Regions from separate parts of the Agrobacterium larrymoorei genome, predicted to be linked through region 3. Evidence: riboswitches for the same ligand, from Rfam matches in the RefSeq annotation. Region 3 holds a riboswitch; each other region holds the start of a gene.

Region 1 (5,343 bases), on a different replicon from region 3:
ACCGAGACCGCCCGTCGTGACCATTCGTGGTGCGCGCAAGACCGATCTGCCTGAACTCAACGAGATGATCACGCTTTTGGCGGCTCATCATGGTGATGCGGCGGCGATTACGCCGGAAAAGCTGGAGCGTGATCTCTTCGCGCAAATCCCCTGGATCACAGCACTTGTTGCAGAAGCCGATGGCGAGTTGATCGGCTACGCGATCCTCGTGCCGCTCTACCGTGCGCAGGAAGGTCGTCGCGGTATGGAACTGCATCACCTCTTCGTGCGGGATGGGCATCGCGGCCACGGCACTGGCCAGCATCTGGTTTCCCGTGCGCGTGACGTGGCGAAGCGTTGCGGCTGTGATTTCCTGTCCGTTGGTGCTGCCACCGGCAATTTCGCCGCACATAAGTTCTACGAAAACATGGATTTCGTACCGCGCCCGGTCACCGGCATGCGCTTCATGCAGGCGCTTTCCTGAGACACGCACAGACGTTCGGAGGATGACATGACGCGTATCGCCATAGCGCTGACAGAGGAATTTGCCGACTGGGAGCCCGCTCTGCTGGCTGCCGCCGCACGCGGTTATCTGGGCGTGGAGATCGTCACTGCATCGCCCGATGGCAAGCCCTTGACGTCCATGGGTGGGCTGAAGGTGATGCCGGACACGGCCTATGAAGCGCTCGACCCCGACGATATCGATGCGCTCGTCATTCCCGGCGGATTGAGCTGGGAAAAAGGTGCTGCGCCCGATTTTACCGATCTGGTCCATCGGTTTCGCGCGCAGGACCGCGTTGTGGCGGGTATTTGTGCGGCGGCGAGCGCGCTTGCGGGAACGGGCGTCCTGAACCATGCGGCACATACCGGCAACTCGCTCGCCTCGCATCAGCGATACGAGATGTACGAGGGTGCCGGGCTTTATCGCGACCAGCCACAGGCCGTCAGCGACAAGGGTATCGTTACCGCGCCGGGGAATTCTCCGGTCACGTTTGCTGCCGAAGTCCTGAAGGCGCTGGACCTGTGGGGGCCGGAAGCCGAAGCGGAGATTTCGGTGTTTTCCGCCGAGCATCTCAAGCCTTAACGATCCAGAACACGGCAGCGGCGCGCTGGTCCTTTCGCGCTTTCTGCCGAACTGGCTCGCCGCACATCACGGCTGTTGATGTGCAGGCTGTGGTTCTTTGGGATGTTCATCAGGTCGATCTTGCTGCGCGCAGCAGCGAGGAATGATGCTTGATTTCCATGAAAATAATCCAGGCAACGCTCTTTCGACGGCGTTTCCGGCAGAAGCGCCTTGAAGGCCAGGCGGTGCATGGCGCAGGCTGCGCCATGGCCGGGGACGGGGAAACGCAGACAATCGAGCTCATCGCTCCACTCGGCTGCGCTCCCCTCGCCCTCTATCATTTCACTTGACCAATTCGAAGCGCTTGAGGAACAGACCGCTGAGCGAACCGAGGATCAGCCAGAAGACGAAGCTGGTAACCGTTGCGACGACGACGAAGCGGCGTTCGAGCGGCAGGGGCGCCAGCGCATGTTCCCCCTCAGGCGGCAGGGGTGCGCCGACGATGTGCGGCGCGACGATGAGCAGGACCGCAAGCAGGATGGCCCATGGCTCCGTGCGCCGGAAGGCAAGCAGCGCGATGCCGCCTGCCGTTGCTGCAACGGTTGCGAGCCACCAGATTTGACGGGCGTTGAGATCGGCAGCCGGGCTGCCCGGCAATTCAGGCGGAAGGCCGATCATGGGTGCCAGCATCACGGCTGCAAAGCCGGAAAGCCCCCAGAACAGCCCTTCGCGCCAGCCGCCCTGCGCACCGCGCAGCGAGATCAGCCCGGTCAGCACCAGCGCATAACCGATTGCGGTCAAGACGTTGGCGGCAATCGTATAGGCGTTACGCTCGAAACCATCGGCAGGTGCCCAGGCTTCCTCGTCATGGTGGTGGTCCGCGGGCGTGCCAGCCGCATGGGTGTGCCCGGCATCACCACCGGCGCTCTCGAATGTTTCCGCCTGAAGGATGAGCGGTGTGGTGCCGATGGCCTGCATGGCGCTCGTCGCAAGGCCCGCAATCAGCCCGACAAGCACGGCAGTAAAGACGATGTTTCTGAAAAACGGCATGGTTCCCCTCCCCCTCAATGGCACGGGAAGGCGTTGGCGTGGCGCGTATCATGCGCCGCATTGTGCATGGCTTCCACATGCGAGAAGCCAACGAAACCGACGATGAACAGGCCAAGCGCAATAGCGCTTAAGCCCTGCAATATCTTGGATGTGCTGGTGGAAATGGCGCTTGAGGCCGTATTTTGATGGATAGACATAGTGACCCTCTCCTTTGAGCGGCGGCCTGCATGGCGCAGCGCGCGCGCTTTCAACATTCACCACGGGGAAAAGATAAACAGGGTTCTCAGGGCGGATAGAGCCGACCTGCCAACCGTGCTCTTCCGGACACCCCGCCGGCATTGACGACACTTACAGCGATGGCAGGTCTCCTGGCTCACGGGTCGTCACCTTGAAAACACCTTCCCGATCCGGGTTTGCCGGATCAGTGGTCATTGTTTTCAGGCTCTCCGCTCACAGTTGCGGGGGCAGCCACGAATGAGAGCGAATGCTCGCTCCTATCGTATTCCCTTTTCACTTTCCGGGCGAACCCGGAAAGACCATCACACGTCTGTTATCAGGCAGTGGTTGTGGAGAGTCAATTCTCGTCATCACGCTTGACCCGATTTTCGGTATCAGGCGTAACGTGAGCGTTTCCACATTGAATGGAAACGCTCAACCATCAGAAGGATTGCCAGCCACTATTGGCGGTCTTCAGCGATGCGGCTGGTTGAGGGCGAGACATGGCAGCAGCCGTTTGGCGCAGGGCAGAGGCCTGTGCCGAAGCCCGGCCCGTGCCCCCGTCTTCCAACTGGAACCGTTCTACCAGGGAGCGAAGCTTTGCAGCCTCCTGCGCAAGGGTGCTGGAGGCGGCGGTGGATTGTTCCACCATGGCTGCATTCTGCTGGGTCGTCTGGTCCATGGCGTTGACGGCGGTGTTGATTTCCACAAGCCCTGTGGATTGCTCCCGCGCCGAAATGGCGATGGATTCCATATGGCCGTTCACTTCAACGATAAAGGCACCGATGGTCTTCAGGGCATCGCCAGTATCGCGCACCAACCGCACGCCGCTTTCCACCTCGGTAGAGGAGTTCTGGATCAAGCTTTTGATTTCCTTGGCTGCCTGAGCGGAACGCTGAGCGAGTTCCCGCACTTCCTGTGCCACGACAGCAAAGCCTTTTCCAGCCTCACCAGCACGGGCGGCTTCCACGCCAGCGTTCAGCGCCAGCAAGTTGGTCTGGAAGGCAATCTCATCTATGACGCCGATGATATTGGAAATCTGCTGCGAAGACTGCTCGATCTTGCGCATCGCTTCTTCTGCCTGTGAAACGACCTGTGCGGACTTGACAGCAGAGCTGTTGGCCTGGCTCGTAACGCTTCGCGCTTCTTCCGTGCGTTTGGAGGAATTGCTGACATTGGCAACGATCTGGTCGAGAGCCGCTGCGGTTTCTTCCAGCGAGGCGGCCTGCTGTTCGGTCCGGCGGGACAAATCGTCCGCACCGGCTGCAATTTCCCGCGTGCCATCGTCCATCGTTGAAATCGACTGCGAGATGTCCTTCAGCGTATCCCCAAGCTGGCGGACGGACTGGTTGAAATCATGCCGCAACGCTTCGAAATCCGGTGCGAAAGCTTCGTTGAGCTGGAAGGCGAGATCCCCTTCCGCAAGCCGCTTCAGCCCGGCAGCAAGGCCGGATGTGGCAATGCGCAAGCGTTCTGCCGCGTCGGCCTCTGCTTTTTCCTGCGTTGCAATCCGGTCGGCTTCGGCACGGTTACGGTTTTCCTCGGCCTCCGTTTCCAGGCGCCTGTTGGTGAGTGCTGCCTGACGGAAGATTTCAACCGCGCCAGCCATTTCGCCAATCTCGTCAGCGCGGCCAGAATAGGGAATGGCGGAAGCCGCATCGCCCTCGGCAAGCCGCTTCATCGAGCCGGTGATTTGACTGATGGGCTTTGTTACGCCCTGCAGAACGAAGCCAACGGACGCAACGACGATCAGCGCCACAAAGCCAAGCGTCAACGTGGCAATGGTGAAAGTCGTGTCGTAAGCAGCGGCACTCAAGGCGTAGCTGGAATCAGAGCCGGAATTGTTGAGCGCGATGATCTGATCGAGCTGAGTGCCGACGGCATCATAAACACTGCGCATCTGTGTTTTGTAGAAAGCCGATGCTTCTTCGGTGTTGTTGGCGCGTGAAAGCACCATCAGCTTGTCATGCAGCGCCTTGTAGCTTTTCCACTGATCTGAGAAAGTAGCGTAAAGCTTGCGTTCTTCATCGGAAGAAATCAGACGCTGATATGTCTCACGCAGTTCTTCGATTTTGCGATCGGCGATGCCGATATCGCTTTCCGCACTCTGCATTTCTTTCGCGTCCGTCGACATGACGTGCGCGCCCTCGGCGATACGAAAATCGCCCGCGGCGGTGTTTATGGCATTGGCCGTTCTGATGCTGGGCAACCAGTTGGTGGCAATTTCTTTCGTTGCTTCGTTCGTACGCGACAGGCCCGTCAATGCGATATAGCCAAAGATGGCGCACGCACCCGCAATCACGACTAAAATGGAAATCAGCAAGGTTTTTATATTCGGACGTTTCATGGGAGAAATCCCTGGGTCTAACGGAAGGCACGTTGCAGAAGACGCCTGCCGGACTGAAGCTGTCCTAAGGTTCCGGTCGTGCGTGGGCTCTCGTCATGAGGCAAACCTTTATTAGCCATAACAAGTAAACAAAGTAAAAATTATCTAATATAGTTTTAAAGCATAAATTAATATAATATAAAAATGTAGTTTTCCTGCTCAATACTCCAAATACAACTTAAAATAAGCAATAATCACAAAAAATCCGAATTATTAGTGTCACACCTCTACTTGTGGATTCACCGCATTTTATAAAATGCCCTGATTTTGTCCAAAGCAGATCAGGGCGGCGAGACAGAACCCCCCGCAATGACAACTCGAACAGGATTAAGCGGACGGATCGCTATCGCGGGACAAGCAACGATAAAGATCAGCGCGATGGCACAGCCTTGAGATAGGCCGCAATCGCATTGCGGTCTTCTGCCGTCCGCCGTGCCATGTTCTGCTGGACTTTTACCATGGAGCCGCCCGCGCTATCGAATTCCGGCGTAAAGCCGGTTTCGAGGTAGTTGGCGATGTCTTCTTTGGTCCAGGAGCCGATGGCCTTCGAGCCGGGGGTGATATCGGGAATGGTGCCCTCACCTTCCGGGTTCGGGCCGCCAGCCAGCCACTTGTCCTTCACGAAGCCGCCCAGCATATCGCGCGGCGT
Region 2 (5,343 bases), on a different replicon from region 3:
TCAGGTAGCTCTGCGTCAGGTGATCGAAAGCGGACTGCCACTGATTTTCGCAAACCAGCTTGGCGGGCAGGATGAGCTCGTCTTCGATGGCGCAAGCTTCGGCTTCAATGCGGACAAGACATTGGCTTTCCAGATGAGCCAGTTCGAACCGACGCTGGCCGTGACCGACTGGAAACGCACAGAGCGCGGATGGCACTGCGCGCAAGGCCCGGTTTCGCACATACCGGAAGGGGAAGAGGCCGATTATCGCGCCTGCGTTCTGGGTTTCCGCGATTACGTCAACAAAAACGGCTTCAAGAGCGTTGTGCTCGGTCTTTCCGGCGGTATCGATTCGGCCATCTGCGCTGCGATTGCGGTGGATGCGCTGGGCGAGGAGCGTGTGCGCTGCATCATGCTGCCGTATCGCTATACTTCGGAGGAATCGCTGAAAGACGCGGCAGATTGCGCCAAGGCGCTGGGTTGCCGCTACGATATCGTGCCGATTGCCGAACCCGTGGACGGTTTCATGTCAGCGCTGGCCGATCTGTTCGAGGGGACGGAAGAAGGCATCACCGAGGAAAATCTTCAGAGCCGCGCGCGCGGCACGATCCTCATGGCCGTTTCCAACAAGTTCGGCTCCATGGTGGTTACGACCGGCAACAAGTCCGAGATGTCGGTAGGTTACGCCACGCTTTATGGCGACATGAATGGCGGCTTCAATCCGATCAAAGACCTCTACAAGATGCAGGTCTACGCCATTTCCAGATGGCGCAACGCGCATGTGCCGCCGGATACTTTGGGACCTTCCGGTGAGGTCATTCCCGAAAACATCCTCTCCAAGGCACCTTCGGCAGAACTGCGTCCGAACCAGACCGACCAGGATTCGCTACCGCCTTATCCGGTGCTGGACGATATTCTGGAATGCCTCGTGGAGCAGGAAATGTCGGTGGATGAGATCGTTGCCCGCGGCCACGATGTCGCGACGGTCCACCGTATCGAGCATCTGCTTTATCTTGCGGAATACAAGCGCCGCCAGTCCGCGCCGGGCGTGAAGATCACCAAGAAGAATTTCGGTCGCGACCGGCGCTACCCGATCACCAATCGCTTCCGCGACAGGTGATCGCGGGTATTCGACTGGCGTGTGCAGGGAGGAAGAATGCGCAGTTCCATCGAGATCTATGACATCCGCACGCGCCAGAACCGGGTCGTTTGGCAAACGAGTGCACTGTTCGAAGCGCCCAATTGGTCGCCGGATGGGCGATATCTGTTGTTGAACAGCGGTGGCCTGCTTTATCGGCTGTCGCTGGATGGAGACACGAAAGCCGAGAAAGTCGATACCGGCTTTGCGACCGAGTGCAACAATGATCACGGTATTTCGCCGGATGGTTCGCTCTATGCGATTTCGGATAAGGTTGAGTTCGGCAAAAGCGCGATTTATCTTCTGCCGTCGTCCGGCGGCGCTCCACGATTGATGACGAAAAACCTGCCATCCTATTGGCATGGCTGGGCGCCGGATGGCAAAAGCTTTGCCTATTGCGGTATCCGCGATCAGGTTTTCGATATCTACGCCATGGATGTCGAGACCGGCACCGAGACGCTGCTCACGCATGGCGAAGGCCGGAATGACGGGCCGGATTATTCGCCGGATGGCGCGTGGATCTATTTCAATTCCAGCCGCACGGGGCAGATGCAGATTTGGCGGGTCAGGCCGGACGGCTCCGACGTAGAGCGGATCACCGACAGTGCGTATGGTGACTGGTTTCCTCATCCGTCTCCGAAAGGAGACAAGGTGGTCTTCATTTCCTATGACAGCGACGTTTTCGATCACCCTCGCGATCTCGATGTGCGTGTGCGGTTGATGGACCCGGATGGGAGCAATGTTGAAACGCTGTTCGATCTGTTCGGCGGGCAGGGCACGATGAATTCTCCCAACTGGTCACCGTATGGTGATGAGTTTGCTTATGTCCGGTATTTCCCTGCCGAATGATGCAGCGGCGCTTGCGCCATTGCGTAAATTTCCCCATAGCTTCCCCGTCAGGTGCCTGCTTCTAGCGGGAGAATCGGGAATGCGGTGAGAGACCGCGACGTGCCCAACGCTGTGAGGCGGATGCCTGTTGCCATGAGCCACTGAGTTTTCGGGAAGGCGGCAGCGGGCAGATGAAGCCAAGTCAGAAGACCGGCCTGACGAGATAGACCGACCCGCGTGGACGGCGGAAGGTTTTGAGAAATGCTGTTTGCCTGGTGCTCTTACGAGGCATGGCAAGGAGCTTTCTCGGCATTGTTGGGGATTGACGATGCGGTCTGATGCTATGCGGCACAAGCTGGTGCCGGTTTGTGAATTTTCCGATGACGACAAGGCTGCGGTTTACCACGCCATCGAGACGCGACGCGATGTAAGGGACCAGTTTTTGCCCGATCCTTTGCCGGATGTGTTGGTTCGCAGGCTGCTCGAAGCTGCGCACGCAGCACCCTCGGTTGGCTTCATGCAGCCGTGGAATTTCACACTGGTCAGCGATGCGGCAACGAAAGAGGAGGTCTGGCGTGCCTTCTCTCGTGCCAATGACGAGGCCAGCGCCATGTTTTCCGATGAAAAACAGGCGCTTTATCGAAGCCTGAAGCTGGAAGGCATTCGCAAGGCGCCGCTGTCGATTTGCGTGACCTGTGATCCCACGCGCGGTGGTGACGTGGTGCTGGGGCGAACCCATAATCCGCGCATGGATGTTTATTCCACCGTCTGTGCCGTGCAAAATCTTTGGCTCGCCGCGCGGGCGGAGGGCATCGGCGTGGGCTGGGTCAGCATTTTTCACGATGCGGATATTCGCAGAATACTCGGCATTCCGCAGCACATCGAAATCGTTGCATGGCTTTGCATCGGGCGCGTCGAGCAGCTTTATGCCGAGCCGGAGCTGGCGGTAAAAGGCTGGCGACAGCGTCTGCCGCTGGACGAGCTGCTTTTCAATGGTCGCTGGGGCGAAACAGGGTGTCGCTAGATTACTGCGCCTGATCCTGCTGCGGCTGCGTGCCTTTCAAAGCCGGATTCTTAAGATCGATCCGGCTGGTCTCTTCAGGCAGGAATTGCGGCCCGACAACGCGGACGTGGCTGCTCTTCGGGTCGTATTCCCGGTCAGGCACCGGCTCCGCCTTGGCTTCCGTCTTCGTTTCCGGCGGCTTGGAAGCCTTGTCACCTTGCGGTGATGGAATTTGCGTGATGCCGGAATAGGGCGTGGATTGCGGTGCGCTGGCCTGCTGTTCCTGCGTCTTCATTTCATCATGGTAAGCGGCCATGTTGCAGCTGCATGAGGAGGACCGGTTGGTGGCAGAGCCATTGCGATAGGCGAAAGCCGTCGGCATGGACGTGTAGGGCTTGCCGGTTTTTGCCGAAACCATGTCCGAACTCTCCTGTCCCTCCATGGCGTGGTAGAAGAGTTCCGTTTCGGTACCCGGACACATGCGCGCGCATTGCGCTGCCTGCGCGCGGAAATCCAGCGGTGTGGCATTGGAAGAAATCGGGAAGAAAGCGCCGTCGCAGGTTCGCACGCACAGCGTTCTCAAACCGCCCTGCATCGGCATATCCGGTGTCGGTGAATAATCGCCCCGTTCTTCTGGTCTCGGGTCGTTGAATGGGTCGGTGTAGCCGCGCGTTTCCGGGTTTCGATAAGGATCGGCGGATGCATAATCCGGGGAGCCTTCATCGAAGCAGCCTTCGGCATCCAGCGCCGCCATGATCCTTTCCCGGTGATCGTCCGACTGGTTGTTGCGCTGCATGGCCAGCATCCGGTCACGGTCTTCGGCGATCATGTCACGCTCTGCCTCGGCCTGCGCCAGTGCATCACCGATTTCGCCGCAGAGCTGCGCATTGGGATTGCCGTAAACGACGATACTGCCTGAGGAGCAGCCATAGCGGCGAAGATCGTTCTTGATCCGGCGCACGATGATATTCTGCTGCGTAAGCGCACTGGCGAACTGGCGAACCTGCGCCGTGTTGCCGATGACGGTGCTGGGCTGGCGAAGCTCGGCCCGGAGGGAATCGCAAATATTGTTGGCCTGCGCGGAAATCGGCGCAGCCAGAAGAACAGCGATTATCGAACCGATCATTAGGCTGCGGCGCGGGGTCAATGGTCCGATCCGTTTCTGCAAGCCTGCCACATGCGGCTCTATCCTCTGAGTGAACATTAATCACAAACGCGAATGGCGTTTATAAGTTCAGGATAGCATAGGGCCGTGCCGCATTGCGGCAACAGCCAGTTCAAAATTGCGTTAATCCGAAATTACGCAAGCGCCGAACACGGCGATGGGCTTATTCGGAAGGCTGGGACGCCTGCACCACGGCCAGCGCCGCCATGTTGACCACGCCACGCGAGGTGACGGTGGGCGACAGGATGTGCGCGGGCAGAGCCGTACCGAGCAGGATCGGGCCGACATGCAGACCTTCCGTCATGGTGCGAACGACGCCGAGCGAGATATTGGCCGCATCGAGGTTCGGGAAGACCAGAAGGTTGGCTTCACCAGACAGCGCGCTGTTCGGCATGGCGCGCTTGCGCAGAATTTCCGACAGCGCAGAACCACCCTGCATTTCACCATCGATTTCGAGTTCCGGCGCGGCATTACGCACGATTTGAAGCGCCCGGCGCATCTTGCGAGCGCTTTCGGAATCGCGCGAGCCGAAATTCGAATGGCTGGCCAGCGCAATCTTCGGCGTGATGCCGAAGCGCTTGATTTCCTTGGCAGCAAGGATCGCCATTTCGGCAACTTCTTCCGAGGTCGGCTCGTAATTGACGAATGTATCGGTCAGGAACAGCGCGCCGCGCTGCGTGATGAGCAGGCTGAGGCCCGCAAACGACTGCGAGCCTTCGCGCTTGCCGATGATCTGGTTTACATCGCGCAGGTGGCGGTCGAAACGTCCTTCCAGACCGCAGATCAGCGCATCCGCTTCTCCGCGCTTGACGGAAAGCGCACCGATGACGGTGGTGTTGGTACGAACGATTGTACGGGCGGCTTCCGGGTTGATACCGGCACGGCCAACCAGCGCGAAGTAATCGTCCACATATTCACGGTAACGCGGATCGTCTTCCGGGTTCACCACGGCAAAATCCGTATGCGGGCGAATGCGCAGGCCGAAGCGCTTCAGGCGCGTTTCGATGATCTGCGGACGACCGATGAGGATCGGGATGCCGGTGCCTTCTTCCAGCAGAACCTGTGCTGCGCGCAGCACGCGCTCGTCTTCGCCTTCTGCAAAGATGATCCGCTTCTTTTCAGCCGTCTTCGCCATGTTGAAGATCGGCTTCATGATGAAGCCGGAGCGCCAGACGAAGCGGTTCAGCTGGTCGAGATAGGCATCGAAATCCGTGATCGGACGCGCGGCCA
Region 3 (5,343 bases):
TTCTGGAGCAATTGCGTCAGTCACCTGTACAGGTGGCCATCGTTCTGGACGAGTACGGCTCACTGGAAGGCATCGTGACGCCTACGGATCTGCTGGAAGCCATCGCCGGAGAATTTACCGATGACAATGACGAGAAGCTGACCGTCGAGCGCGCGGAGGATGGCTCGCTTCTGGTGGATGGCTGGATCGACATACGCCACATCTCCAAGCTTCTGGAAATCGATCTCGTGGACGATGCGGACCGCTATTCGACGCTGGCCGGTCTCATTCTCTGGCGTCTCGGCCATCTTCCGGAAGAGGGCGCGACGGTCGCCTATGGCGCGCTGATTTTCGAGGTGGTGGCGCTCGATGGCCGCAACATCGACAAGGTTCGTATTCGCCAGACACAGGATGCGGCCTGATAAAAATACCGGAGGCAGCCCCTGTCAGGCTGCCTCCATACCGGTGCCCGCATACCGCCGCAGATCGCTAAAATACGTTTTTTTTGGAACTTTTTTGAGGCCAAGGCTGTTTGTTCGGTCGGGAATCCATCGGGGGCCTCATTATGGCAATTACGTTTACCGCCGTCGTCCTGACGTTGATCGGACTGGCGATTTTTGGCTTTGGCTCTCAGCTCGTCATGCTGGGTGGAAGCTTTTATTATGTTCTTGCGGGTCTCGCTTTCGTCGTCACCGCAATTCTTCTTTTCAAGAGAAACAAGGCAGCGCTGCATTTCTATGCGCTGTTCGTGCTCGCCACGCTTGGCTGGGCTGTCTGGGAAGTGGGTTTCGACTGGTGGCAGCTTGGGCCACGCGGTGGCCTGATCATCGTCATCGGTATCTGGTTGTTGATGCCATGGATCAGAAAGCCCCTCGGCTTCGTCAGCCCCACCGGCATCCGGTATGGCGCGAACGCCGTTCCGCTTCTGGCAGTCGTCATTGCGTCCATCGGTGTCGCAGCCTTCGCAATGACGCAGGACCCGCATGATCAGGAGGGCAATCTACCCACCGAGATAGTCAACAATTCCCCATCCTATGGCAACCCGGTGCCGGATAATGAATGGCACCAATATGGCCGCACGTCTTACGGCCAGCGCTATTCTCCGCTGACGCAGATCAACACTGAAAATGTCGGTGAGCTGAAAGAGGCATGGCGCTATCAGACCGGCGACGTGAAGCTGCCGCAAGATGTGGGCGAGACGACCTATCAGGTCACGCCGCTGAAGGTCGGTAACACGCTGTACCTCTGCACGCCGCATAACTGGGCTATCGCCGTGGATGCGGCGACTGGCAAGGAAAAGTGGAAATACGATCCGAATGTGGGTCTCAATCCCGACCGTCAGCACCAGACATGCCGCGGTGTTACCTATTACGCCGAGCCCACCGCCCAGGCGGGTTCGCAATGCGCTGCCCGCGTCTATCTTCCAACCTCCGACGCACGTCTGATTGCGCTCGACGCCGGAACGGGTCAGGTCTGCACCTCTTTCGCGGATCAGGGGACGCTGCATCTCGAAGTCGGCATGCAGTACAATCCTGCTGGCTATTACTACTCCACCTCTCCGCCAGCCATCGTCGGCAACAAGATCATTATCGGCGGTGCCGTCAATGACAACTACTCCACCCAGGAACAGTCCGGTGTCATCCGCGCCTTCGATGTGAACAGCGGCGAACTGCTGTGGAACTGGGATTCCGGAAACCCTACCCAGACCCAACCGCTTCAGCCGGGTCAGACCTATACGACCAACTCTCCCAACAGCTGGTCCGTTTTTAGTGTCGATGAAGCGCTTGGGCTCGTCTACATCCCTCTGGGAAATCAAGTTCCTGACCAGCTCGGCATGGGTCGGAGCGAGAATGTAGAGAAATATTCCTCGTCCATCGTAGCTCTGGATGTGAATACCGGGCAGGATCGCTGGGTGAAGCAATTCGTCCATCACGACCTTTGGGATATGGACGTACCGGCACAGCCTGTCCTGCTGGACATCACCAAGCCGGATGGCCAGACCGTGCCGGCACTCGTTGGCCCGACGAAGCAGGGCGATATCTATGTGCTGGACCGGCGGAACGGCGATCCTATCCTGGCCGTGACGGAAGAGCCTGCTCCAAGTGGCGCCATCCCTGAAGACTTCAGCGCGCCGACGCAGCCGACCTCTGCCTTGAGCTTCAAGCCGGAGCCGCTTCAGGAAAAGAACATGTGGGGCGTCTCCATGTTCGACCAGCTGGCTTGCCGCATCAAGTTCCATCAACTGAACTATAAAGGCCGTTACACGCCGCCATCGCTGAATGGCACTCTCGTTTACCCGGGTAACTTCGGTACCTTCAACTGGGGTAGCGTTGCGGTAGATCCTGAACGTCAGGTCATGTTCGGCATGCCGACCTATCTGGCCTTCACCTCGCAGCTCGTTCCACGCGCCCAAATTCCCCAGAAGGGACAGGATGAAAAGGGTAGCGAGCAGGGTCTGAACCGTAACGACGGCGCGCCATACGGCGTATTGATGGGTCCGTTCCTCAGCCCCATCGGCATTCCATGCCAGGCGCCGCCATGGGGCTATGTGGCGGGTGCCGATCTCAGAACCGGCAAGATTGCCTACAAGCATAAGAACGGCACGGTCCGCGACATGACACCGCTACCGCTTCCCTTCAAGGTCGGTGTTCCCGGGATCGGCGGCCCGATGATCACCAAGGGCGGCGTGGCCTTCCTTGGCGCGGCAGTAGACGATTACCTTCGTGCCTATGATCTGACGAGCGGCAAGCAGCTTTGGGAGGCCAGACTGCCGGCAGGTGGGCAAGCAACGCCCATGACCTATGCGCTCGATGACGGAAAACAATATGTCGTCATAGTCGCTGGCGGGCACGGGTCCGTCGGCACGAAGCCGGGCGATTACGTGATTGCCTACAAGCTTCCTTGAACGCTGACGACGTTCATTTGAATATTTCAGAAATGGCCGGATTCTCCGGCCATTTTCTTTATTTTCAGAATGATAAGTTTATTGTGTTTGATATGTAATAACATTACAAATCGGTGCTTGACGGCGGAAGCCAAATAGTTCTATCTGGTCCGCGACGGTTCCAAGCGAGAGATCGCAAGGAATAATAGGGAACACGGTGAGAGGCATTGCTTCAATGCCGTGGCTGCCCCCGCAACTGTAAGCGGATTGTCGAGCACTCGTGACGCATACTTGCGTCAGGCCACTGCGAATAATCGTGGGAAGGCGGGCAAGACGATCATCCGTGAGCCAGGAGACCTGCCGTCGAGAGTTCATTCCAATGTCACGGGCGGGGATGCCCTGAACAGGAGACGTCATGATCGTTGTTTGCGCCACCCGGCGCCATATTCAATCTGCTCTTTTTCCGGTTTCAAAACGGTCCTTCGCGTGTGGCTGCGGAATGGATGTTCATTCACCTTCACATGACGGCTTTGCGCTGTAACGCGCAGCTGGCGATTTCGGGGACTATCGGAACATGACAATTAACTTAAGCCGCGCCATCTTTGCAGCAGCCATGGCTGCACTTTCGATGGCAGCTACATCCGCGCAGGCTGCGGAAACCAGCTATCCATTGACGCTGAAGAATTGTGGAAGGGACGTAACCTTTACCCACGCTCCAGAGCGCACGGTCTCCATCGGCCAGAGCACGACGGAAATCCTCTATATGCTCGGGCTGGCAGACAAGGTGGTGGGAACCGCCGTCTGGATCGGCCCGGTCATCAAAGGCTATGAGGAGGCCAATGCCAAGGTAACGCGATTGGCGGATAATGATCCGAGCTTCGAAAGCGTGCTTGCCGAGAAGCCCGATCTGGTAACTGCGCAGTTCCAGTGGCATGTCGGTTCGGAAGGCGTGGTGGCCAAGCCGGAGCAGTTTGAGGAACTTGGCATTCCGGTCTATACGTCCCCTTCGGATTGCACGGGCAAGGACAATTCCGGCGGTGGTGATGGCGTGCGTCACTCCGTATTTACGATGGACCAGATCTATCAGGAAATCTCCGAACTTGCGCAAATCTTCAATGTGCAGGATCGCGGCGAGAAGCTGATTGCCGATCTGAAATCCCGCGAAGAAGCAGCAAGGCAAAAGATTGCCTCGGTCGATGGCAAGCTGTCCGCCGTCTTCTGGTTCTCCAGCGCCGAACTGGATATCGATCCCTATGTCGCGGGCAAGAATGGTGCGCCGGGCTACATCATGTCGGCGCTTGGTATCAAAAACGTCATCGACAGCGATGAGGAATGGCCGACCGTGGGCTGGGAAACCATTGCGAAGTCGCAGCCGACCATCATCGTTGCTGGCAAAATGGACCGTCGCCGCTATCCGGCTGACGACGCTGCCGTGAAACAGAAATTTCTGAAAGAGGATCCAGTTGCTAGCCTGATGCCCGCCGTCAAACAGAACCACATCGTGGTGATGGATGCGCAGGCCATGAATCCGACGATCCGCACGATCGAAGGCATCGAAGTGCTGGCGGATCAGGTCGTTCAGCTCGGCCTGACGAAGTAAGCCGATGTCGGTTCCTTTAATCTATGCCCGTGCCGCCGCCATTGCGGCCGGGTGCCTCTTGCTGGCGCTGTGGCTTGGCGCATCGATTGGCGAGACATCCATTCCCATGGATGTCGTCGCCAAAACGGTGGCCAACCGCCTGTGGCATGCGGGTTATCCGCTGGACGCCATCGATGAGGGTATCGTCTGGAACTACCGGTTAAGCCGGGCCGTGGTTGCCGCCTGTTGCGGGGCGGCCCTGGCGCTTTCTGGCGTCGTGCTGCAATCGCTGCTGCGCAATCCGCTGGCAGATCCTTATATTCTGGGCATTTCCGCTGGAGCTTCGACGGGCGCAGTCGGTGTTGCCATTCTTGGTTTCGGCGCGGGCATGCTTACCATGCCGCTCGGTGCTTTTCTGGGCGCACTTGTTGCCTTCGCCCTCGTCACATTGCTGGCGCTGCGGGCCGGAAGCGGCAATAGCGCGATCATTCTGGCAGGCGTTGCGGGGTCGCAGCTGTTCAACGCGCTGACGTCCTTCATCGTCACCAAGTCGGCCAATGCGGAACAGGCACGCGGTATCATGTTCTGGCTGCTCGGCAATCTTTCCGGCGTCCGCTGGCCGGATGTCTCGCTGGCGCTGCCGGTTGCGATCCTTGGCCTTGTCGTCTGTCTCTGGCATGCCCGCGCTTTGGACGCCTTCACCTTCGGCGCTGAATCCGCCGCGTCGCTCGGCATTCCGGTCCGGCGCGTCTATGTGGTGCTGACGGGTATCTCGGCGCTGATGACAGCTGTCATGGTCAGCATCGTCGGGTCCATCGGCTTTATCGGTCTGGTCATTCCGCACGCCGCGCGCCTCGTCGTCGGTGTTCGCCACGGGCGTTTGCTTCCCGCTGCTGCGATC
Region 4 (5,343 bases), 920 kb from region 3:
CCCGGTTCACCGTGTCCTCGAACATGATGTAGGGATAGCCGCTCTCGAACTGTATCTCGGCGATCACCTGGAAGAAGTCGCGGGCCTTGATCTTCTTCTTCTTGATCCGGGAATCCGCGACCATCTCCCGGTACTTTTCGGTCACGGAAATCTCAGTGAACGGGACGCCATAGACGCGCTCGATGTCGTAGGGCGAGAACAGGTACATGTCCTCGTTGTTCTTCGCCAGTTCGAAGGTGATGTCGGGCACGACAACGCCAAGCGACAGCGTCTTGATCCTGATCTTCTCGTCGGCGTTCTCCCGCTTGGTATCCAGGAAGCGCATGATGTCGGGATGATGGGCGTTGAGGTAGACGGCACCTGCACCCTGACGCGCACCAAGCTGGTTGGCGTAGGAAAAGCTGTCTTCAAGCAGCTTCATCACGGGAATGATGCCGGATGACTGGTTCTCGATTTGCTTGATCGGCGCACCCGCCTCGCGGATATTCGTCAGCGAAAGCGCAACACCACCGCCACGCTTGGAAAGCTGAAGGGCGGAGTTAATGCCGCGGGCAATCGACTCCATGTTGTCTTCCATGCGCAGCAGGAAGCAAGAGACGAGCTCGCCGCGCTGCTTCTTCCCGGCATTGAGGAACGTCGGTGTCGCGGGCTGGAAACGACCGGAGATGATCTCATCCATGAGGGCCAGCGCGAGCGTTTCGCTTCCCTGGGCCAGCGTCAGGGCAACCATGCAGACACGGTCTTCGTAGCGTTCCAGATAGCGTTTGCCGTCGAAGGTCTTCAGCGTGTAGCTAGTGTAGTATTTGAAAGCGCCGAGGAAGGTCGGAAACCGGAATTTCCGGGCGTAGGCGGCGTCAAACAAATCCCGAACGAAATTGAAGGAATATTGGTCCAGAACCTCACGCTCGTAGTACCCCTCCGTGACGAGGTAGTCGAGCTTCTCGCGCAGGTTATGGAAGAACACCGTATTCTGGTTGACGTGCTGCAGAAAATACTGCTTTGCCGCCAGGCGGTCCTTGTCGAGCTGGATTTTGCCTTGCTCGTCATAGAGGTTCAGCATCGCGTTGAGGGCATGGAAATCCAGTTCGGATTCCGATGTCTTCAAAGGCTTTTCGAAAGTGGTCGCGTCCAAAATCGTTCCAATCCGTGTTTGACGTTCGCGACGTCGTCCTCAGTGCCGAGAAGTTCGAACCTGTAGAGGTAAGGCACCTGGCATTTCTGGGAGATGACGTCGCCGGCGATCCCGTAGCTCGCCCCGAAATTGCTGTTGCCCGCAGCGATCACGCCACGGATGTTTGCGCGGTTTTCCGCATCATTGAGGAAGCGGATCACCTGCTTTGGAACGGCCCCTTTTCCGCCTTCGCCGCTGTAGGTGGGAAGGATCAGAACATAGGGGGTTTCGACCTGAAGGCTTTCGGAAGAACTGAGAGGAATGCGCCGCGCACTCATCCCCAGTCGTGCCACAAAGCGATGGGTATTTTCCGACCGGCTGGAGAAATAGACGATCTGGCCCATTGCTCTGGCTCAGGCCGCAAGAGTGCTGATCATATCCGGACGAAAGCCTGCCCAATGGGTCTCGCCAGCAACCACGACAGGAACCTGACGATAGCCAAGTCCCTGAACCAGATCATACGCAGCGATGTTTTCGGAAACATCCACGACGGTGTAATTGATGCCCTGACGATCAAGAGCGCGGGTGGTGGCTGTGCACTGGACGCAGGCTGGCTTGCTGTAAACGGTAACTGTCATGATGATCCTCGTGAGATTTAGTAGGCGTGCGATATTGATCGGGCGTGATGAACGCCCGTGCGGAAATTCAGGAATGTATGGCAGCCGAAATCGGCGACGGGCGTTACCGCCCGTTATTCACGCGGATACTGACTAGAATGACGCGACATTGACTTCACCCCGAAGTGGTTGATGCGGGGATCAGGGGAAGCGGCACGCGCAGGATCATCCCGCACGCAAACGCGACCGTCGGACACCCCGCCCGTGGACGTATTCGTTTGAGGCAGGTCTCCTGGCTTGCGGGTCGCTGCATCCGTCTCGCCTTCCCAAGACCTTTCGGCATCAGTGGCAGTTTGAGAGGATGCTCGCCGCTTACAGTTGCGGGGGCAGCTCCGGCATTGGTTTGTCCAGAATGGACATCACGCACCGTATTCCCGTCTTAGCTCCCGACGCGAATCGGAAGAACCTCGAACACTAGATATAGTATGCGAAATGAAATTTCAGTCAATGGATATGATACACTGCTGACAAAATCGATGAGAATAAAGTTATGGGAACCGTATCCGCTCTCAGTGCAATCAACAGTGATATGAACCGACGGATCTGGTCTCTGACCAGTTGACGTCCTTCTAAAACTTTAGCCGCGCTGTCAACGTCGCATTGAAAGGCTCTCCGATCTGGTTTCCGAAGGCTGTGCTTCCGATCGAAGAGGTATAATAGGTTCGATCGAGAATATTTTTAAGATTGAGCTGGAGGGTAATCGGCCGTTCTAGTGCAAAGGTATAGGCGGCGAAAGCATCAACAACTGCGTAGCCTGGCAGATCGTATGAGTTGTCGTTGATCCCGGCTCTGTCGCCAACCGCGCGGATACCGGCGCCAATTTTTAGCGTATTACCAGATGAGCCAATTTCACCCATGTCATACGCCAATGACAATGAACCAGTGTGGCGAGCTACGTTGACGGGGCGTTTGCCAGCGTTCTCCCCCTCTTTGACCTCTGCATCCGTATAGGCGTAGCTTGCGATGATATCGATATCGGATGTCAGCGACCCTGCGACATCCATTTCGATACCGCGAGCGCGGACAAGCCCAGCCGTTTTGAGGACAGTCGCACTACCTTCAATTGCATTGTATGCGACGTTTTCCTTATCTGAACTGTAAAGGGCGACGTTAGCAGTCAGTCCGGCGGGAAGCTCGAATTTCGAGCCGATCTCATAGGAAATCCCCTCTTCCGGTTTCAGATTGCCATATGCGCTTGCAATGGAAGACTGTGGCCTGAATGTTTTGGCAGCGTTCAAGTAGAGCGAGACATCCGAGGTGAGCTTGTAGACGATTCCAGCATTGGGAACGAGAGCATCACCAAAGCTATCGGTGTTGTCCTTAAACGGTCGTCCTTTGCCTGCCAGCAGATCGTAATATTGATATCGCAGGCCACCGACAACGATCCATTGGTCATTGAGGTGAACGGAATCCTGCACGTAAACGGACGCCGTGGATAGTTTTTCAGTCTGGTCGCTGTCGGATGCGGAAACAGTCGTGCACTCAGGCAGGTTGCCGTAGACCGGATTATACATATTGAAATTTGTATTGTTTCCGCAACGAAGCATATCCGTGCGCAACGTATCACTGTAATCGTAGGATGCGCCTATCAGCAGATCATGCTGCATTCCACCTATCTCGACATCTCCGGTCAGATCGGCACGCAGCGCGTGGTTGTATATGGTGGAATAATTTGTCGCGTCCGCTCTTCTCGTAACCACGCCGGTGACGGCGTTATAACCTGTTACACGCGCCTGATTGTCTGAATAGACATTGCGGCTATAGCTGTAATCGATTCCGAGCTTCCAGTTATCCGAAAGCTCATGGTCGATCTCAACTTGGAAGAGGTCGGACTTTCCATCTGTGATATTATAGGGCTCGTCGAAGCGGATCTTGCGGTTCACATTCACGGCGCGGCCCGTGGTGGTGTCGAAGATCGTCCCACGGTCGAAAGGCACGCTGTAATCCTCATGCATGTAGGTCGCGGTAATCTCAGTATCTTCGCCGGTCCATTTCAGGGACGGAGAGAGCAGCCAATGCTTCGTTTCTCCGAAGTTGCGCCAGTAGTCGACATCCTTATATTCACCGATCAGGCGATAGGAGAGGTCCGTGCTTTCGATTGGGCCGGTAACATCAACGCCTGTCGTGCCGCCGCCAAAGCTTGAAAGGTTGCCATAGACTTCGCCTGAAAACGTATCTTCCGGCCTCTTCGTCACAACGTTGACCATGCCGCCGGGATCGAGAATGCCATAGAGGGTGGAGGATGGACCTTTCAGGACTTCGACGCGATCCGTCATGGCATTGAACGAACGCGGGATAGCCGTTTTCAATCCGTTAGTCAGAATAGAGCCGTCTCTGTTGTCACCGAACCCACGACGAATAACGGAGTCCTGCGTTCCGCCCAGGGTGTTGGTCTGAGTGACGCCGCTGATATTGCCCAGCGCCTCATCAAGATTGTTGGCATTCTGGTCTTCCAGAACCTCATGGGTAACGACATTGACCGCCTGGGGAATATCGATCAACGGAGTATCGGTGCGCGTGGCCGTGCTGGTGGACCTTGGCTGATAGCCATCCACAGCACCTGAACCATTGACGACGATGGGCGCGAGAACGGTGGACGTTTCCGTATTAGTGGTTTGATTTTGCTCGGACTGACGGGCGGACTTCTTGATCGCAGCACTCTCCTGCGCCATCGCCTGCGTCGCACTCAGGCTTCCTGCCACCGCAAGCGCAACCAATGCCACCTGCATCTCGCTTCTGTCGAATCCCATGCTCATTCAGTCCCCATGAATGCAAAATCAATCTCTCACGAGGGCTTCATGATTTTCATGAATGTAGTAGTCAACTTTAAAATCCAAAAGATGTCCTATTTCAGTTCGAAATAATGGGACCGAAAGACGGCCTGACAGCCCCTAAACCATGTCTAAACCCGATTTCCGGCGAGCATCTGCAGGCGAACGCCCGCTGATTATTGTTGACTACTACATTCATATAATAGAAATGACGCACATATTTTTGAGAGAAATGGCTGGCTGATGCGAACTGATAGCGAGTGCAATGCGCTACGTGTCGCGCTTGTAACTGCGGGTTACCAGCGCTCGACAGTGCTGTCGGATGTTTCAACGGTCATTCCCAAGGGCAAGTTTACTGCCTTGGCTGGCCCGAATGGATCGGGTAAATCCACCCTGCTATCCGTTCTCTCCCGTATCCTGAAGCCCTCAGGCGGCACCGTCCATCTGGATGGGCACGATATCCGCAAGCTGCCGACGAGAGAGGTGGCACGCAGGCTTTCACTTTTGCCGCAAGCGCCCATCGCACCTGAAGGTCTGAGCGTTTACGATCTCGTGTCGCGCGGGCGTTATCCGCATCGCGGCATCCTCAAATCCTGGGACAAAGCCGATGAAGAGGCGGTAAACCGAGCGCTTGAGATGACCGGTATTGCCGAGCTATCGGCGCGAACGGTGGATAGCTTATCGGGAGGCCAGCGTCAGCGCTGCTTCATCGCCCTCGCCCTTGCGCAAGACACGGCAACTATTCTGTTCGACGAGCCGACGACATTTCTCGATCTCCGCTATC

The links. Region 3 has a riboswitch for cobalamin ahead of CFBP5473_RS18865 (ABC transporter substrate-binding protein). Riboswitches for the same ligand answer to the same signal wherever they lie in the genome.
Region 1: linked by a shared signal. The riboswitch ahead of CFBP5473_RS11205 (CbtB domain-containing protein) and the one ahead of CFBP5473_RS18865 (ABC transporter substrate-binding protein) in region 3 are both predicted to bind cobalamin.
Region 2: linked by a shared signal. The riboswitch ahead of bluB (5,6-dimethylbenzimidazole synthase) and the one ahead of CFBP5473_RS18865 (ABC transporter substrate-binding protein) in region 3 are both predicted to bind cobalamin.
Region 4: linked by a shared signal. The riboswitch ahead of nrdH (glutaredoxin-like protein NrdH) and the one ahead of CFBP5473_RS18865 (ABC transporter substrate-binding protein) in region 3 are both predicted to bind cobalamin.

Annotation. Positions count from the first base shown of each region.
Region 1 is NZ_CP039691.1:2,311,129-2,316,471, forward strand. It holds gene CFBP5473_RS11185 (GNAT family N-acetyltransferase) at 1-463, shown strand, start outside; gene CFBP5473_RS11190 (type 1 glutamine amidotransferase family protein) at 491-1,063, shown strand; gene CFBP5473_RS11195 (hypothetical protein) at 1,060-1,383, opposite strand; gene CFBP5473_RS11200 (CbtA family protein) at 1,385-2,092, opposite strand; gene CFBP5473_RS11205 (CbtB domain-containing protein) at 2,107-2,289, opposite strand; cobalamin riboswitch at 2,434-2,648, opposite strand; gene CFBP5473_RS11210 (methyl-accepting chemotaxis protein) at 2,751-4,655, opposite strand; gene CFBP5473_RS11215 (cytochrome c) at 5,065-5,343, opposite strand, start outside.
Region 2 is NZ_CP039691.1:1,797,036-1,802,378, reverse strand. It holds gene CFBP5473_RS08575 (NAD+ synthase) at 1-1,099, shown strand, start outside; gene CFBP5473_RS08570 (TolB family protein) at 1,136-1,966, shown strand; cobalamin riboswitch at 1,999-2,178, shown strand; gene bluB (5,6-dimethylbenzimidazole synthase) at 2,289-2,969, shown strand; gene CFBP5473_RS08560 (DUF2865 domain-containing protein) at 2,971-4,095, opposite strand; gene CFBP5473_RS08555 (NADP-dependent malic enzyme) at 4,277-5,343, opposite strand, start outside.
Region 3 is NZ_CP039692.1:983,219-988,561, reverse strand. It holds gene CFBP5473_RS18875 (TerC family protein) at 1-401, shown strand, start outside; gene CFBP5473_RS18870 (glucose/quinate/shikimate family membrane-bound PQQ-dependent dehydrogenase) at 545-2,884, shown strand; cobalamin riboswitch at 3,023-3,242, shown strand; gene CFBP5473_RS18865 (ABC transporter substrate-binding protein) at 3,438-4,463, shown strand; gene CFBP5473_RS18860 (FecCD family ABC transporter permease) at 4,468-5,343, shown strand, end outside.
Region 4 is NZ_CP039692.1:59,616-64,958, forward strand. It holds gene nrdE (class 1b ribonucleoside-diphosphate reductase subunit alpha) at 1-1,132, opposite strand, end outside; gene nrdI (class Ib ribonucleoside-diphosphate reductase assembly flavoprotein NrdI) at 1,102-1,515, opposite strand; gene nrdH (glutaredoxin-like protein NrdH) at 1,525-1,749, opposite strand; cobalamin riboswitch at 1,994-2,213, opposite strand; gene CFBP5473_RS14670 (TonB-dependent siderophore receptor) at 2,358-4,544, opposite strand; gene CFBP5473_RS14675 (ABC transporter ATP-binding protein) at 4,803-5,343, shown strand, end outside.